DNA from 3 places in the Pseudocitrobacter corydidari genome. Region 3 is predicted to be linked to each of the others. Evidence: predicted binding sites of a transcription regulator. Region 3 holds the regulator's gene; each other region holds the start of a gene.
The links. The regulator PhoB, encoded in region 3, activates phosphate uptake and scavenging genes when phosphate is short. The targets are predictions, from matches to a motif close to CTGTCATAAAACTGNCNNAT.

Region 1 (4,356 bases), 1.2 Mb from region 3:
TCCGCGAATTCGTTTGCCAGCGCCGAGGTGATACTGTTGCCCGGCATGTACAGCGAGGCGCTGTCGAGCTGGTAGGTGTTACCGATGATAAAGGTCACCGCCATGGTTTCCCCCAGCGCACGACCCAGGCCCAGCATCACACCGCCAATCACGCCATTTTTGGTGAACGGAAGGACGATGCGCCAGATAACTTCCCAGGTGGTGCAGCCGATACCGTAGGCCGACTCTTTCATCATCACCGGCGTTTGTTCGAACACATCGCGCATGACCGCCGCGATGTACGGGATGATCATGATGGCGAGGATCACGCCAGCCGCCAGAATCCCGATACCAAAGGCCGGGCCGGAGAACAGCGCGCCCACAAACGGGATGTTGGAGAGAACGTTGCCAACCGGCTCCTGGAAGTACGTGGCAAACAGCGGAGCAAAGATAAACAGGCCCCACATGCCGTAAACGATACTCGGGATAGCCGCCAGCAGTTCAATAGCGATACCCAACGGGCGACGCAGCCAGTTGGGAGCAAGTTCCGTCAGGAACAGCGCGATGCCGAAGCTCACCGGAACGGCGATCAGCAGCGCGATAATCGAGGTGACGAGGGTGCCGTAGATGGGAACCAGCGCACCGTAAATATCGTTCGGCGCATCCCACTCTTTGGTCCACAGGAATGAAAAGCCGAATTTTTCGATGCTCGGCCAGGAGGAGATGATCAGGGACACGATAATGCCGCCCAACATCAATAGCACAATCAGCGCAGCCAGTTTTACCAGCGCGCTGAAGATCATGTCACCCTTTTTACCCGGTGGGTTAAAAGCAGGCTTGGTTGCAGCCATAAATCACTCTTTCCGTTAAACGCGTTTTACGAAGTTGCCCGATGGCGCAAACGCTTATCGGGCCTACAGTCTGAACCGTAGGGCGGGCAAGCGCAGCGCCACCCGCCATTTTCGTCAAAATTTCCCGTTAGTACAGCGCTTTACCGCTGCTGTCTTTCACGCTGGTCTTCCATGCGGCACGAACCTGCTCAACCACGCTGTCCGGCAGTGACGCGTAATCCAGGTCGTTAGCTTGTTTCGCGCCGTTTTTGTAAGCCCAGTCAAAGAACTTCAGCACTTCTACGCCCTGCTCCGGTTTTTTCTGCTCTTTGTGCACCAGGATGAAGGTGGTGGAGGTAATCGGCCACACATCGTCACCTTTCTGGTTGGTCAGGTCCTGAGCGAAAGATTTGCTCCAGTCGACGCCTTTGGCAGCGTTAGAGAAGCTCTCTTCGGTCGGGCTTACCGGCTTACCGTCGGCAGAAACAATTTTGGTGTAGGCCAGGTTATTCTGTTTCGCGTAAGCGTACTCGACATAACCAATCGCACCCGGCAGACGCTGTACGAACGCCGCGATACCGTCGTTGCCTTTACCGCCGAGGCCAGTCGGCCAGTTTACGGTAGAGCCTGCACCAACTTTGGATTTCCACTCTTCGTTCACTTTCGCCAGGTAGCTGGTGAAGACGAAGGAGGTACCGGAGCCATCCGCACGACGCACGACGGCGATATTCTGCGAAGGCAGTTTCACGCCTGGGTTCAGTTTGGTGATGGCTTCGTCATCCCACTTCTTAATTTTACCCAGGTAGATGTCACCCAGAGTTTTACCATCCAGCACCAGTTCGCCAGATTTCAGACCCGGAATGTTTACAGCCAGAACCACACCGCCGATCACGGTCGGGAACTGGAACAGGCCTTCCTGCGCCAGTTTTTCGTCAGACAGCGGGGCATCAGATGCGCCGAAATCCACGGTGTTAGCGGTAATTTGTTTTACGCCGCCAGAAGAACCAATACCCTGGTAGTTAACCTTATTACCGGTCTCTTTCTGGTAGGTGTCAGCCCATTTGGCATACACCGGCGCCGGAAATGTTGCACCAGCACCCGTCAGGCTTGCTGCAGCAAACGCAGAGAAAGCACTCATCGATAAGGTCGCGGCGACAACAGTTGCGACGGTGGTACGCATAACTTTCATAATGTCTCCTGGGAGGATTCATAAAGCATTGTTTAATGGCTACGATGAGCAAAATAGGACAAACAGGTGACAGTTATATGTATGGAATATGACAGTTTTATGACAAGGAAGTACTTACCGAAAACATGGATATAAAACCCATACAATTCAATAATTTGTTCTTTGTAGCGAATTTCAGATTTCAGCAATATTTTCTTTTTATGACATCAGAAACAGTAGCTGAAAATGACAGATTGTCATAAATCTCAGGCGGGGAATGGCGCAAAAAAAAGCTCCACCCGAAGGTGGAGCCTGTGTGATTACTCTACGGTCACCGATTTTGCCAGGTTACGCGGCTGGTCAACGTCGGTGCCTTTGATCAGCGCCACGTGGTACGCCAGCAGTTGCAGCGGCACGGTGTAGAAGATTGGCGCAATCACCTCTTCAACGTGCGGCATCTCAATAATGTGCATGTTGTCGCTGTTGGTGAAAGCAGCATCCTGGTCGGCGAAGACATACAACTGGCCACCGCGCGCGCGAACTTCTTCAATGTTGGATTTCAGTTTTTCCAGCAGTTCGTTGTTCGGTGCAACCACGATAACCGGCATATCCGCGTCAATCAGCGCCAGCGGGCCGTGTTTCAGCTCGCCTGCGGCATAAGCTTCCGCGTGAATGTACGAGATCTCTTTCAGCTTCAGCGCGCCTTCCAGGGCAATCGGGTACTGATCGCCACGGCCGAGGAACAGCGCGTGATGTTTGTCGGAGAAATCTTCTGCCAGCGCTTCAATACGTTTGTCCTGCGACAGCATCTGCTCAATACGGCTCGGCAGTGCTTGCAGGCCATGAACGATATCGTGCTCGATGGACGCATCCAGACCTTTCAGGCTTGCCAGTTTCGCCACCAGCATCAGCAGAACGGTCAACTGCGTGGTGAAGGCTTTGGTAGACGCTACACCGATTTCAGTACCGGCATTGGTCATCATCGCCAGGTCGGATTCACGGACCAGCGAAGAGCCCGGAACGTTACAAATAGCCAGAGACCCCAGGTAACCCAGCTCTTTCGACAGACGCAGGCCCGCGAGGGTATCTGCCGTTTCACCAGACTGCGACAGGGTGATCATCAGGCTGTTGCGACGCACTGCGGATTTGCGATAGCGGAATTCAGAAGCGATTTCCACGTCGCACGGTACGCCCGCCAGCGATTCAAACCAGTAGCGGGAAACCATCCCGGAGTTGTAGGAGGTACCGCAGGCGATGATCTGAATATGCTCGACTTTCGCCAGCAGTTCGTCGGCATTCGGCCCCAGTTCGCTTAAATCAACCTGCCCGTGGCTGATGCGGCCGGTCAGGGTGTTTTTGATGGCGTTCGGCTGCTCGTAAATCTCTTTCTGCATGTAGTGGCGGTAAATACCTTTATCGCCCGCGTCATACTGGAGATTGGATTCGATATCCTGACGTTTGACTTCTGCGCCAGTTTTATCAAACACGGTTACCGCACGACGGGTCACTTCCGCGATATCACCCTCTTCAAGGAAGATAAAGCGGCGAGTTACCGGCAGCAGCGCCAGCTGATCAGAGGCGATAAAGTTTTCACCCATGCCGAGGCCGATAACCAGCGGGCTACCAGAGCGCGCGGCCAGCAGAGTGTCCGGATTGCGGGTATCCATAATCACGGTGCCGTACGCGCCACGCAGCTGTGGGATGGCGCGCAGCACGGCTTCACGCAGTGTGCCGCCCTGCTCCATTTCCCAGTGCACCAGGTGCGCGATTACTTCGGTATCCGTTTCGGACACGAAGGTGTAGCCACGGCCCTGCAGCATTTCGCGCAGCGGTTCGTGGTTTTCGATGATGCCGTTATGCACCACCACAATGTGTTCAGAAACATGCGGATGCGCGTTGGTTTCTGAAGGTTCGCCGTGCGTTGCCCAACGGGTGTGAGCAATACCGGTGCCGCCGTGAAGCGGGTGTTCTTCCGCCGCCTGAGAGAGCATCTGGACTTTACCCAGACGACGCAGACGGGTCATGTTGCCCTTTTCATCAACGACCGCCAGACCCGCGGAGTCATAACCACGGTATTCCAGACGACGTAAACCTTCGAGAAGGATCTCAGCTACATCACGTTGCGCGACTGCGCCTACAATTCCACACATAGTTTTTTAATTCCGATTTTGGCGATATGCCAGTCGTTGTCGGTCAACCTGTATGCCCGTATTTTCGGGCGCCCCGAGCCTTTGTAGAGAGTGGGGTTATTATTTTGAGTACTGCATTTTGGGCGGGAGATTATGTTATCTCCTCATCCCCTGTCTGCCTGATGGCGGCTTCGCCTTATCAGGCCTACAAATAGATCAACGGGGTTTATCCCCTTACAGTATTACTTCT
Region 2 (4,356 bases), 430 kb from region 3:
GCGCGGCACGGCCAATGGTCTGGATTAGCGAACGCTCGGAACGCAGGAAGCCCTCTTTATCGGCATCCAGAATCGCTACCAGCGACACTTCTGGCATATCGAGGCCTTCTCGCAACAGGTTAATCCCCACCAGCACGTCAAACTCGCCAAGGCGCAAATCGCGAATGATTTCCATACGTTCGACGGTGTCGATGTCCGAGTGCAAATAGCGCACGCGTTCGCCGTGTTCTTCAAGGTATTCGGTGAGATCTTCCGCCATCCGCTTGGTCAGCGTCGTGACCAGTACGCGTTCGTTAATGGCCGTGCGCAGACGAATTTCTGACAGCAGATCGTCGACCTGCGTCGCCACCGGCCGCACTTCAATCACCGGATCGAGCAGGCCGGTAGGACGCACCACCTGATCGATAACTTCGTCGCCGGATTTCTCAAGCTCGTAGTTCCCAGGCGTCGCGGAAACGTAAATGGTTTGCGGCGCGAGGGCTTCAAATTCTTCAAACTTCAGCGGACGGTTATCAAGGGCCGACGGCAGACGGAAACCGTACTCCACCAGCGTCTCTTTACGCGCCCGGTCGCCGCGATACATGCCGCCAATTTGCGGAATGGTCACGTGGGATTCATCAATGACCAGCAGGCCATCCGCCGGAAGGTAATCAAACAACGTCGGCGGCGGCTCGCCCGGCCCGCGCCCAGAGAGATAGCGCGAGTAGTTTTCAATGCCCGAGCAGTAGCCCAGTTCATTCATCATTTCGAGGTCAAACTGTGTGCGCTGGCTGAGTCGCTGCTCTTCAAGCAGTTTGTTGTTCTCCAGCAGCACTTTGCGACGTTCAGCCAGTTCGTCTTTGATATCTTCCATCGCCTGCACGATGCGTTCGCGCGGGGTGACGTAGTGCGTTTTGGGATAGACCGTAAAACGTTGAATGGTGCCCTCTACGTGGCCCGTTAGCGGGTCAAACAGCGACAGGCGCTCGACCTCTTCGTCAAACAGTTCAACGCGCAGCGCCAGGTCTTCCGATTCCGCCGGGAAGATATCGATAACTTCGCCGCGTACGCGGAAAGTACCGCGCTGGAATGCCTGATCGTTGCGCGCGTATTGCAGCTCGGCCAGACGACGCAGAATGGCGCGCTGGTCGATAATCATGCCGACCGTCAGATGCAGCATCATTTTCAGGTAGAGATCCGGGTCGCCCAACCCGTAAATTGCCGACACGGAGGCCACCACGATGACGTCGCGACGCTCAAGCAAGGCTTTGGTCGCCGACAAACGCATCTGTTCAATGTGTTCGTTCACCGAGGCATCTTTCTCAATGAAGGTATCTGAACTGGGAACGTAGGCTTCCGGCTGATAGTAATCGTAGTAGGAGACGAAGAACTCGACGGCGTTTTCGGGGAAAAACTCTTTCATCTCGCCATACAGCTGCGCCGCCAGCGTTTTGTTTGGCGCAAGCACCATCGTCGGGCGCTGGAGATCGGCAATCACGTTGGCGACGGTGAAGGTTTTCCCCGAGCCGGTTACCCCCAACAGCGTTTGATGCGCAAGACCATCTTCCAGCCCTTCTTTCAGGCGCGCGATGGCATCAGGCTGATCGCCTGAGGGTTGAAAGGCCGAATGCAATTTGAACGGTTTACTCATGAACAAAGCTACCTGGTGGCGGGTTAATCGGGCAGGTGATTAATTCTACTCTCCAGCGCTAAATTTGCCAACAAAAAATACTGGATATAAAAACAGTAGCGCATTATGGTATTGCTGTTACGCCACGCTGAATCCATGCGTAGCGGCTGAAATTTGCGCTCTGGCAGGATAAAACAACTCCCTCTGGAGGTTATCCCCAGAACTTTTTCTGTTTTAACATTTGTCAATATGTGTCATTAAACTTTTATGTCAGTGAGTCGCGCGCCACCCTCTACCATTGCTTTTATTCATCTTACTGATAATAAAAGAAAAGATTGAAAAGCCGCGTTTCGCATCAATTTACTGGCAAGCCGCGTATTCTCTCGCCTTCCGCAGGTTTTCTAACTCTAATACACAAGGTTATCCACAGGAATAGTGGATAAGTGTCTGGAGGCCCTATCCCCTGTCACTCGGGCGTTTTCGTCGATCGACCCAAAAGCGACGGGTAAAAATTTTTTATCGTTAAATTTTGATTTTTATCAGCGAAAATCATCATGTGGTTTCTGCGTGACAGCCCTCACATTTTTGTATAAATTTTGCTCAGCACTCGCTGTTTTTTTGCGCCAGCGCTGTGCATCCCTTCTCTCCGATCCATCCCTATTTCTTAAGTTAATTCTTAAAAATCAGCCGTTATGCTGAGGAAAGTCCGTTCTGGCAAGAGAATTGCAATCTTCTTTCGTGACCCTGACCTATAGCTTGAGGAGAACACGATGTTGAGTTTGCATGCAGTCAATCATTTCTACGGAAACCAGCACACGCTCTGGAACATCGACCTCGAACTGGCTTCCGGCGAGTGCACCTGTTTAATCGGCCTTCCCGGTACGGGGAAGACCACGCTGGTGAACTGTATTACCGGGCATCAACCTATTGAAAGCGGCAGCATGATTTGGCAACAGACCGGCTCGCTCCCCTGCGATTTAATGCCCCTTTCACCCGTACGCCGCACCACGCTTGGTATCGGTTATGTCCCTCAGGATAAACGTATTTTTTCGCAGCTTAGCGTGGAAGAGAACCTGCTGATTGCCCTCAAGGCAGCGGGTGAAAGCAGCGGAACGGTAAGCCCTGAGATATATGCGCTCTTCCCGTCACTGTACGCGCTCAGGCAGCTTAAGGGGGGCGCATTAACGGAAGATGACCGGTATCAGCTAGCCCTGGCCTGCGCGATGGTGACGCGGCCACAGCTGCTGATTCTGGATGAGCCAACGCGCGGTGTGGGCCACGCGTTTATTCATCGACTGGGGGATTTACTGCTGCGCCTGAATCGGGAGATTGGGCTAACGATATTGCTCGCAGAACAGCAGCTACCGTTTATTCAGCGGGTGGCGGACCGTTTCTGCCTGCTGCATCGCGGCAGAAACGTGGCCCAGGGCGGTGTGGCACAGCTGGATGAACAGATGATTAAAGCGTGGATGACGCCCGAGTCAGGGCTGTGAGGTCAAGATACTGTCCAAGGTCATGCTCTGCCAGCGTCGTACCCAGCCAGGGGATTTCGCCCAGCATCGGCGCATCAATCATCCGTTGCAGCGTCGCCAGATAGGGCTGGTGACGCTTCCCGGGCTGCTCGACATCGTTAGCTATCCAGCCCGCCAGTTTCAGGCCCGCCTGCTTAACGGCCTGCACGGTCAGCAGCGCATGATTGATACAGCCCAGCTTCATTCCGACCACCAGAATCACCGGCAGTTGCTCGCGTTGCACCCAATCCGCAAACGTCAGATGGGGCGACAGCGGCGTATACCAGCCACCTGCACCTTCCACTAACACCCAATCCGCCTGCGCTTCCAGCGTGCGAAGACCCGCCGACATCACGTCAGCCTCAATCGGGCGCTGCTCCACCTCGCTGATAATGTGCGGCGACGTGGGTTCAGCGAAGGTGTACGGGTTCACCCGCTCATACGCCAGCGGCAGCACGCTATTGCGCTGCAATGCCAGCGCATCGCTGTTGCGCAGTCCATCTGGCGTTTCGTCGCTGCCAGAGGCGACGGGTTTGTAGCCTGCTGTCCGGTATCCGAGTGCCCGGGCGGCCTGTAGCAGCGCCGTGCTGGCTACCGTTTTCCCCACTTCCGTGTCGGTGCCGGTAACAAAATAACGTTCAATCACGAATAATCACTCCAGAAAAAAGATGGTAGGTCAGCGGGCATTGCCCCTGAACTTTCGGCCATGCCAGCTGCAGCTGCTGAAGTTTGCTGCGGGTTAATGGCTCGCGCGCCCGGCCTTGATGCAAATGCGTGGCACCAATCCCCTTCAGAGAGCGCATCGCGCTGAGGGCATCGGGAAACAGCAGAGTCATCGAGCGTGTACTACTGTGCTGCGGCCAGCCCGCCAGCGTCTGTTGCAGCGTCTCTTCCGGCAGGAAACGGTTCGCATGAGGATGCGCATCCACCGCCAGCCAGGCCTGATTCAGCTCGGGTAACGATCCGGCGGTCAGCGTGGTGAAGGCCAGCACGCCACCAGGGCGCAGCTGGCGATACAGCTCGGCAAGCGCAATACGGATATCGCTGCACCACTGCACAGCAAGATTGCTCCACACCAGGTCAAACCCGGCATCAGGCAAGGGAATGGCTTCGATATCCGCCAGCAAGTAGTGCTGTGCCGCCTGCTGCTGGCGCGCCTGCGTGAGCATTGCAGCGGAGAGATCCAGCGCGGTTACTTCGCTCCCCCGCTCACGCCAGTAGCGGCTATAGCTACCG
Region 3 (4,356 bases):
TTCACCAGCCCTTCCATACGCTGTGTCTGCTCACGCATGGTATGCAGCGCTTTTTCGCGTGTTGCCCCTTCCAGTACCTGCTCCTGAAGCATCTCCAGATAGCCCTGTAACACCGTCAATGGCGTTCGCAGTTCATGACTGACGTTGGCAAAGAAGTTACGCCGTGCGCCTTCCAGCTGGTGCATCTGCGTAACATCGCGCGCCACCATCAGCAACTGCCGGTCGGTATAGGGCATGATACGGATTTCCAGATGACGCCCATTATTGAGCACCAGATGCAGCGGTTTAAGAAACTCGCGTTGCTTAAGATGCTGCGTAAATTCCGGATAACGCAGCAGGTTAAGAATATTTTGCCCGCTGTCGTCCGGCCAGCGCAGGCCAAGAAGCTGCTGCGCCAGGCCGTTACACCAGAAGATGGCGCCCTCTTCGGTGGTCAACACCACCGCATCGGGCAGCGATTCTGCGCCGCTACGAAAGCGTTTAATCAGATTTCCCAGTTCGCGGCGGCGTTTTTTATTACGCAACTGCATCTGGTTCAGACCGTACAGCAGGGGTTCCCAGCTACCGCGCCCCGGCGGCGGCGTCATGCTGCGATCAACCCATAGCCACCAGGAAAGACGTAAAAGATTCCAGAAATGCCAAATCAACAGCCCGGTCACTGCCGCCAGCAGAAACCAGGGAAGATGGCCGATAAGCAGCCCTAATATCAGGGCCGGGAGACAACACAAGAAAAGCTCAAAGGCGAGTCTTTTCCATGACAGCCGTTCCAGCACGCGTCACACTCCTGTCAACATTCAGAAACGAGCCGAAAAACGGTAGCCCGTGCCGCGAACGGTTTGCACCATACGATCGTGGCCGCTGTGTTCCAGCGCTTTACGCAGGCGGCGAATATGCACATCCACCGTGCGATCTTCCACATAAACGTTAGTGCCCCAGACATGGTTCAACAGTTGCTCACGGCTGTAGACGCGCTCAGGATGCGTCATAAAGAAGTGCAGCAGCTTAAATTCGGTTGGGCCCATATCGAGCGGGCTTTCCCCGGTCATCACGCGATGCGAGGTAGGATCAAGGCTTAAGCCCTGCATCTCAATCACCTCTTCCACCGCCATCGGAGAGATACGGCGCATGACCGCTTTGATGCGCGCCACCAGCTCTTTCGGGGAAAACGGTTTGGTAATGTAGTCATCCGCGCCGGTTTCCAGACCGCGTACGCGATCCTCTTCTTCACCGCGCGCCGTCAGCATCATCACCGGAATATCACGGGTCAGCGCTTCACGCTTGAGATGTTTAATAAACTGTAGCCCTGAGCCACCCGGTAGCATCCAGTCGAGCAGAATAAGATCGGGCCAGGGTTCATTGAGCTGATTCACCGCACTGTCATAATCTTCCGCCTCAATCGGCTGGAAACCATTTTGTTCCAGCACGAAACAGACCATTTCGCGGATGGGTGCTTCATCTTCAACGACCAGAATGCGTCTCGCCATTTTATGCCCTGTTTTTTTAGCCATCAGTATACATTCGGCGTCATTATGCGTCAGATTTATGACAGTTTTATGAAAAACATGACCGTAAAATGATGGCGCTTTACGAAATATGACACTCGCGGAATACACCCGTCGATCCTGCTGCCGGGGAATGTATAATCCCGGCTAGGCTTTTTTCCCCACAGGGACGACGATGCGAATTCTTCATACTTCAGACTGGCACTTAGGCCAGAATTTTTACAGTAAAAGCCGTGCCGCAGAACACGATGCATTTCTGAACTGGCTGCTGGAGACCGCGCAACGCGAACAGATAGACGCCATTATTGTGGCGGGCGATATCTTTGATACCGGCTCGCCCCCAAGCTATGCGCGCGAACTCTACAACCGCTTTGTGGTGAATCTGCAACAAACCGGCTGCCATCTGGTGGTGCTTGCAGGAAATCATGACTCCGTCGCCACATTGAATGAATCGCGCGATATTTTGTCGTTCCTGAATACCACGGTGATCGCCAGCGCCGGGCATGAACCTTTTATTCTGAACCGCCGCGACGGCACGCCTGGCGCTGTTTTCTGCCCGGTACCGTTTCTGCGCCCGCGCGATATCGTCGTCAGCCAGGCCGGGCTGTCCGGTGCGGAAAAACAGCAGCATTTACTGGAAACCATCACTGATTACTATCAGAACCAATACCAGCAGGCTTGTACGCTGCGCGGCGACCGCCCGCTGCCGGTTATCGCCAGCGGCCACCTGACCACCGTCGGTGCCAGCAAAAGTGATGCCGTGCGTGACATCTATATTGGCACACTGGATGCCTTTCCGGCGCAAAACTTCCCGCCCGCCGATTATATCGCCCTGGGGCATATTCATCGCGCGCAGAAAATTGGCGGCAGCGAGCATATTCGCTACTGCGGCTCGCCTATCCCGCTCAGCTTCGATGAAACGGGGAAAAGTAAGAGCGTTAACCAGGTGACCTTTATCGACGGTAAGCTTCAGGACGTCACGCCACTTGATGTCCCGGCCACGCAACCGCTGGCGGTTATTAAGGGCGACTTTGAGAGCATCAGCAGCCAGTTGGCGCAGTATCGCGATGCCCCGTCAGAGCCCCCGGTCTGGCTGGATATCGAAATCACCAGTGATGAGTATCTGCATGATATTCAGCGTAAAATTCAGGTGATTACCGATGATTTACCCGTTGATGTGTTGCTGGTCAGACGCAGCCGCGAACAGCGTCAGCGCATTCTGGACAACAGCCTGCGTGAAACCCTGAGCGAGCTGGAAGTTGAAGAGGTTTTCCAGCGTCGTCTGGCGCTGGAAACAATAGAAGAACCCCAGCAGGCACGCCTGAAGGCGTTGTTTGACCTCACCGTTCACTCGCTTGATGAGGAGCCGCAGCCATGAAAATCCTCAGCCTGCGCCTGAAGAATCTTAACTCGCTGAAAGGCGAGTGGAAAATCGATTTCACCGCCGAACCGTTCGCCAGCAACGGCCTGTTTGCCATCACCGGGCCGACGGGCGCGGGGAAAACCACCCTGCTGGACGCCATCTGTCTCGCGCTGTATCACGAGACGCCGCGCCTCAACACGGTATCGCAATCGCAAAACGATCTGATGACCCGCGACACCGCCGAGTGTCTGGCGGAAGTTGAGTTTGAAGTACAGGGCGTGGCCTATCGCGCATTCTGGAGCCAGAACCGCGCACGCAATCAGCCTGACGGCAACCTACAGGCGCCACGCGTTGAGCTGGCGCGTCGCGATGACGGCAAAATCCTGGCCGACAAAGTCAAAGACAAGCTCGAACTTATCGCGTCGTTGAGCGGGCTGGATTACGGCCGCTTTACCCGTTCGATGTTGCTGTCGCAGGGGCAGTTCGCCGCGTTCCTTAATGCGCGCCCCAAAGAGCGCGCGGAGCTGCTGGAAGAACTCACCGGCACGGAAATTTATGGGCGAATTTCTGCACAAGTATTTGAAAAACATAAGCAGGCGCGGACGGAGCTGGAAAAGCTTCAGGCGCACTCCTCCGGGATGGTGCTGCTAAGTGAAGAACAGCAACAGTCACTGCTGGGAAGTTTGCAGGCGCTTACTCTCGAAGAAAAAGTCGCGCTGGAGCAGCAGACGATCGCCCAACATCAGCAACAGTGGTTGCTGCGCCAGGCTGAACTAACGCGCGAAACGCACACCGCCCGGGGAGCGCTCTCCGCCGCAGAACAGGCCCTGGCAGCCGCGCAACCCCAGCTTGAAACGCTCCGCCGCGCCCAACCGGCGGAGCTGCTGCGCCCACGCTGGGCGCACCTTCAGGAGCAGGCTATCACGCTTGCCAGGACCCAGCAGCAAACGCAGCAAGTAAATACTCGCTTACATGAAGCAACCACGCGCCGTAACCGCATTCGCACCACGGCGGTAGAACAGTTGCGCGGGTTGCAGCAAACGCAAACTCAGCTTAACCAGTGGCTTGAGGAGCACGATCGTTTCAAACACTGGAGCAGCGAACTCACCGGCTGGCGCGCCGCATTTGCGTTACAGGCGCGTGAAAACACGCAGTTGCAGAACAACCAGCAGCGCCTGAATACGCTGGAAAAACAGCTTGCCCAGTTACCTCCCTCCACGCTAACGCTGAATCTGGCCGAAGCCACCGACGCCATTAACGCGCACAACGCCGCACGCCCGTTGCGCCAGCAGCTCACTACGCTGCATGCACGGTTTCTGCCGCTGCAAAAACGGCGTCAGCAGTTGATAGAAGCACAGAGCAACCGTCGCCAGCAGCTGGAAAAACTGACCGCTGAGCTGACCGATCGCCGCCAGCGCTACAAAGAGCACAACCAGCAACTGAGCGATGTTCGCGCGCTGTGCGAGATGGAAGCAACCATTGTCAGTCTGC

Region 1: the regulator PhoB is predicted to act here: its motif matches at 2,085-2,104, upstream of pstS (phosphate ABC transporter substrate-binding protein PstS).
Region 2: the regulator PhoB is predicted to act here: its motif matches at 1,861-1,880, upstream of uvrB (excinuclease ABC subunit UvrB).

What each region holds. Positions count from the first base shown of each region.
Region 1 covers NZ_CP087880.1:3,845,176-3,849,531, forward strand. The annotation lists gene pstC (phosphate ABC transporter permease PstC) at 1-830, opposite strand, end outside; gene pstS (phosphate ABC transporter substrate-binding protein PstS) at 958-1,998, opposite strand; gene glmS (glutamine--fructose-6-phosphate transaminase (isomerizing)) at 2,298-4,127, opposite strand; gene glmU (bifunctional UDP-N-acetylglucosamine diphosphorylase/glucosamine-1-phosphate N-acetyltransferase GlmU) at 4,349-4,356, opposite strand, start outside.
Region 2 covers NZ_CP087880.1:2,224,384-2,228,739, forward strand. The annotation lists gene uvrB (excinuclease ABC subunit UvrB) at 1-1,630, opposite strand, end outside; gene G163CM_RS10350 (ABC transporter ATP-binding protein) at 2,380-3,102, shown strand; gene bioD (dethiobiotin synthase) at 3,068-3,766, opposite strand; gene bioC (malonyl-ACP O-methyltransferase BioC) at 3,759-4,356, opposite strand, start outside.
Region 3 covers NZ_CP087880.1:2,658,595-2,662,950, forward strand. The annotation lists gene phoR (phosphate regulon sensor histidine kinase PhoR) at 1-773, opposite strand, end outside; gene phoB (phosphate response regulator transcription factor PhoB) at 795-1,484, opposite strand; gene sbcD (exonuclease subunit SbcD) at 1,678-2,880, shown strand; gene sbcC (exonuclease subunit SbcC) at 2,877-4,356, shown strand, end outside.